One region of the Roseateles cavernae genome, then DNA from elsewhere that is predicted to be linked to it. Evidence: predicted binding sites of a transcription regulator. Region 1 holds the regulator's gene; the other holds the start of a gene.
What was found. Region 1 encodes LexA, which represses DNA repair genes until DNA is damaged. Its sites were predicted from a motif close to ACTGTATNNNNATACAGT; they were not measured.

Region 1 (2,195 bases):
AAGCGGCTTGCATGATCTGAGGGGGTATAGCTCAGCTGGGAGAGCGCTTGCATGGCATGCAAGAGGTCAGCGGTTCGATCCCGCTTACCTCCACCAAATGTTCAGTTACTGGGTATTTGGTTGGCGCGCAGTTCAAGTATGAGGAAGTAGAATTCAGAAGGTTTAGTCCCCTTCGTCTAGAGGCCTAGGACACCACCCTTTCACGGTGACTACAGGGGTTCGAATCCCCTAGGGGACGCCAAGTTTGATAAACTTGATAATTGCTGCGATATATAATGTATACTGCAGCAGTTATGAAATTATCCCACTGCGGAGTGGTAGTTCAGTTGGTTAGAATACCGGCCTGTCACGCCGGGGGTCGCGGGTTCGAGTCCCGTCCACTCCGCCAAGGTTTGCCCGATTCGTATCGGTAAGCGGCCATTCAGTTGGCCGCTTGTATTTTGAGAGAAATTACTGCTTGAGCAGCGTGTAGCCCGAAATTTGGGGGTATAGCTCAGCTGGGAGAGCGCTTGCATGGCATGCAAGAGGTCAGCGGTTCGATCCCGCTTACCTCCACCAAGTCACTTCAGGGTGGCGGTGGCGCGCGGCTCGGGCAGCAAGGTAGAAGAAGTAAATAGAAGGTTTAGTCCCCTTCGTCTAGAGGCCTAGGACACCACCCTTTCACGGTGACTACAGGGGTTCGAATCCCCTAGGGGACGCCAAGTTTGATAAGGCTTGGTAGTTTTGGAAGCGCATGCTTCGAGAAACTACAGAACTTATCTGATATTCGCAAGAGTATCTGGAGTGGTAGTTCAGTTGGTTAGAATACCGGCCTGTCACGCCGGGGGTCGCGGGTTCGAGTCCCGTCCACTCCGCCAACATTTGAAGCCCTGGAAGCGCAAGCATCCAGGGTTTTTTCTTATGCGCCGAGACATATCAAATGTTTGCAGAGACTTCATCCCTGCAAACCTGATTGCGGCCGCAGTATCAGAAGGCCATTTGCCCGCGAATCAGACCGACGGCCAGACCTTCCAGTGCAAAGCTTTCATCGCCGGCCGCGACCAGGATGGGTTCGAAGTCAGGGTTCTCGGCCAGCAGCTCGATGCCGCCGCTGCGACTGCGTTTGAAGCGCTTGACGGTGACCTCATCACCCAGCCGTGCGACGACGATCTGCCCATTCTTGGCTTCGCTGGCCTTCTGCACCGCCAACAGATCGCCGTCCATGATGCCGACGTCCTTCATGCTCATGCCGCGCACCTTCAGCAGGAAATCGGGTCGGCGCGCGAACATGCCGCTCTCGACCGTGTAGCTCTGCTCGATATGCTCCTGCGCGAGGATGGGATGGCCGGCCGCAACGCGCCCGACCAGGGGCAGGGTGAGCTGCGACAGATTCGGAATCGGCAGCGAGAACTGGAAGTCCTCACGGGCGCGGCGCTCCTGATGCATGGCTTTCAAGGTGTCCGACTTCAGCCGGATGCCGCGCGAGGTGCCGCCGACCAGTTCGATCACCCCCTTGCGCGCCAAGGCCTGCAGATGCTCCTCGGCCGCATTGGCCGAGCGGAAACCCAGCTCGTTGGCGATCTCGGCGCGGGTCGGAGGGGCTCCGGTCTGCTCGATGGCCTGGCGCACCAAGTCAAGGATCTGCTGCTGGCGTGCCGTCAATTTGACGGTGGAAACACTGGGGCTGATATCGTCCATGCTGGGCTCGCAGACATCTGGGAAAGATGCGCCTGAGTATATATCCAGTAACTGTTCATTCATCCAGGAAGTGACCGTGGTCAGCAAGAACAAGCCTCTTATCGTGATCCTGGGCACCGGCGGCACGATTGCCGGCCAGGCCCGCACGGCGTCCGACAACGTCGGCTACACCGCCGCCCAGCTGGGCGTGGACGATCTGGTCTCGGCCGTGCCGCCGCTGGCGCAGCGCGCGCTGGAGGCCGAGCAAGTGGCCCAGCTCGACAGCAAGGACATGGACTTCGCCACCTGGCAGCGGCTGGCCGAGCGCGTGGCCCACCATCTGGCACGCGAGGAGGTGGCCGGGATTGTGATCACCCATGGCACCGATACCTTGGAAGAGACGGCTTATTTCCTGCACCGCGTGCTGGCGCCGCGCAAGCCGGTGGTGTTGACCGCCGCGATGCGACCGGCCACGGCCTTGCAGACCGATGGGCCGCAGAACCTGCTCGATGCCGTCAGCGTTGCCAGCGATGAAGGTG
Region 2 (2,195 bases), on a different contig from region 1:
GGCGGCCCGGGCCTTGTACGAGCTGCTGTTGCGACGCCGGCCTTAGAACAAGTCCTGGCTTTCCAGCCGGGGCGCGGCGGCCTTCCGAAGCGGCTTGGGTACCGCCTGGGCGTCGCCCGGCCGCGACAAGCCGCCGATCCGAACGCCCAGCAGCCGCAGCCGCCGGCTCAGATCGACCCGTTTCAGACAGCTGCCGGCCGCATGACGAAGCGCTGCGAAGTCGGCGATCGGCGCATCCAGGGTCAGGTCGCGGGTCACGGTGACAAAACCCTCGAAGCGCAGCTTGATGCCTACCGTCCGGCCCTGGTAGCCCTTGCGTTCCAGATCGCCGGCCAGCTGTTCGCACAGCCGGCTGAAGATGGCGGAAAGCTCGGCGCGGTCATGCACCGCATGCAGATCGCGCTCGAAGGTGGTTTCGCGGCTGATCGAGACCGGTTCGCTATAAGTCACCACCGGCCGCTGGTCGCGGCCATGGGCGGCCTCGTGCAGCCAGCTGCCGTAGCTTGTGCCGAACTGGCTGATCAGCATCGCCGGATCGGCGGCGGCGATCTGGCCGACGGTCTCCAGGCCCAGGGTGGCGAGCTTGGCGGCGGCCTTCGGGCCGATGCCATTGATCTTGCGCGCCGCCAGCGGCCAGATGCGGGTCGGGATCTCGCTGGCCAGCAGTATCGTCAGCCCGTCGGGCTTGTCCAGCTCCGAGGCGATCTTGGACAGCAGCTTGTTGGGGGTGATGCCGATCGAGCAGCTCAGGCCGGTGGCCCGCTGCACCGAGTTCTTGATATCGCGCGCCACCGCGCGCACGCCGCCCAGCGGGTCGTGCCCGACCGGCTCGCGGACGCCGGCGACCTCGCTGAGGTCGATATAGATCTCGTCGATGCCGCGATCCTCGATCACCGGCGCGATCTCGGCCACGGCCGCCTTGAACAGCCGGGAGTATTTGCGATAGGCGTCGAAGTCGGTGGGCAGCAGGATGGCGTCGGGCGCGCGCAGCGCCGCCTTCATCAGGCCCATCGCGGAGAACACACCCAGATCGCGTGCCGCATAGGTCGAGGTGGTGACGACGCCGCGGCCGGTGTAGTCGCGCAGCCGGGCGTACCGGCGGGTGCCGTCGGCCAATGTCTTGGGCTCATGGGCACGGCGGCCTCCGATCACGACGGCCTGGCCCTTCAGCTCGGGATAGCGCAGCAGCTCCACCGAAGCGTAGAAGGCATCCATGTCCAGATGCGCGATCAGGCGGTCGGGGAGGGCAGCGGAATCCGGTGGGCGGGCCATGCGGCGATTGTCAGGCGGCCCTGCTGACAACGCGAAGTCAGCAGCAGGCGCGGCTCACAACCAGACCCAGAGGCTGCGCAGCCAGCGAGGAACACGCAGCACGGGAGCCGGGCTGTAGGTCTGGCGATAGCAGGAACGCATGATGGACCCCTCGAATACTGTTGATGCATACAGTATACGAAGCCAGGCCCGGCTTGCCAAGCGTCTATGCGCAGCTGTTGTTGCCGCAGGAGCTGATGGCCGGGGTTGGCTGAAGCGGCGGCCGGCTCATCCGGCCCGTGCCGGTGTCGAAGCCCAGCTGGCCCATGTGATAGACCAGGGCCGCGTCCATCATCTCGGCATGGGCGGGAAACCAGCCGATCAGCTCCGGCAGCAGCCGGCGCAGCGGTTCCAGGTCTTGCTGCGCATGGGCATGGATCTGTACCTGGCGCATCAGGTCCAGCACCATCGCGTGCTGGCGCGCATGGCAGTTATCTGGCGCGAAGCCGGTGGCGGCCATCCAGCCCTCTTCCATCGCGAAATGGGCCTCGGTATGGGCCAGCAGCTGGGCATACAGGGGCAGGGGGTCGTCACCCCCCTGGGCAAGCAGGGCGGCCAGCGCGTTCAGCAGTTCGACGAACTCCTGATGGGTTCGATCCAGCTGGGGGTGGTCGAGAGCGAGGTCGTCGCTCCAAGTCAGACTGTTCATGGCCGCCAGCCTAGCCCGGCCCTGTCGGGTCGGGCTTGCGCTGGCTCAAGATCAGGCGCCGAGCCGGGCGCGATGCCGCGCCACCTGGGCGCGCACCTGGGCCGGCGCGGTGCCGCCGAGGATGTTGCGGGCGTTCAGCGAGCCGCGCAGCGACAGCACCTCGAACACATCGGAGGCTATGCGGGCATCGAACTTCTGCAGCTCGGCCAGCGGCAGCGCCGACAGATCGACCCCC

Region 2: the regulator LexA is predicted to act here: its motif matches at 1,430-1,447, upstream of ABGI63_RS15060 (DNA polymerase Y family protein).

What each region holds. Positions count from the first base shown of each region.
Region 1 is NZ_JBDPLH010000009.1:150,864-153,058, reverse strand. Features, by position in the region: tRNA gene ABGI63_RS20720 (tRNA-Ala) at 21-96, shown strand; tRNA gene ABGI63_RS20715 (tRNA-Glu) at 166-241, shown strand; tRNA gene ABGI63_RS20710 (tRNA-Asp) at 312-388, shown strand; tRNA gene ABGI63_RS20705 (tRNA-Ala) at 483-558, shown strand; tRNA gene ABGI63_RS20700 (tRNA-Glu) at 626-701, shown strand; tRNA gene ABGI63_RS20695 (tRNA-Asp) at 781-857, shown strand; gene lexA (transcriptional repressor LexA) at 967-1,677, opposite strand; gene ABGI63_RS20685 (asparaginase) at 1,754-2,195, shown strand, end outside.
Region 2 is NZ_JBDPLH010000005.1:15,959-18,153, reverse strand. Features, by position in the region: gene ABGI63_RS15065 (LysR family transcriptional regulator) at 1-46, shown strand, start outside; gene ABGI63_RS15060 (DNA polymerase Y family protein) at 43-1,272, opposite strand; gene ABGI63_RS15055 (hemerythrin domain-containing protein) at 1,478-1,960, opposite strand; gene argH (argininosuccinate lyase) at 2,012-2,195, opposite strand, start outside.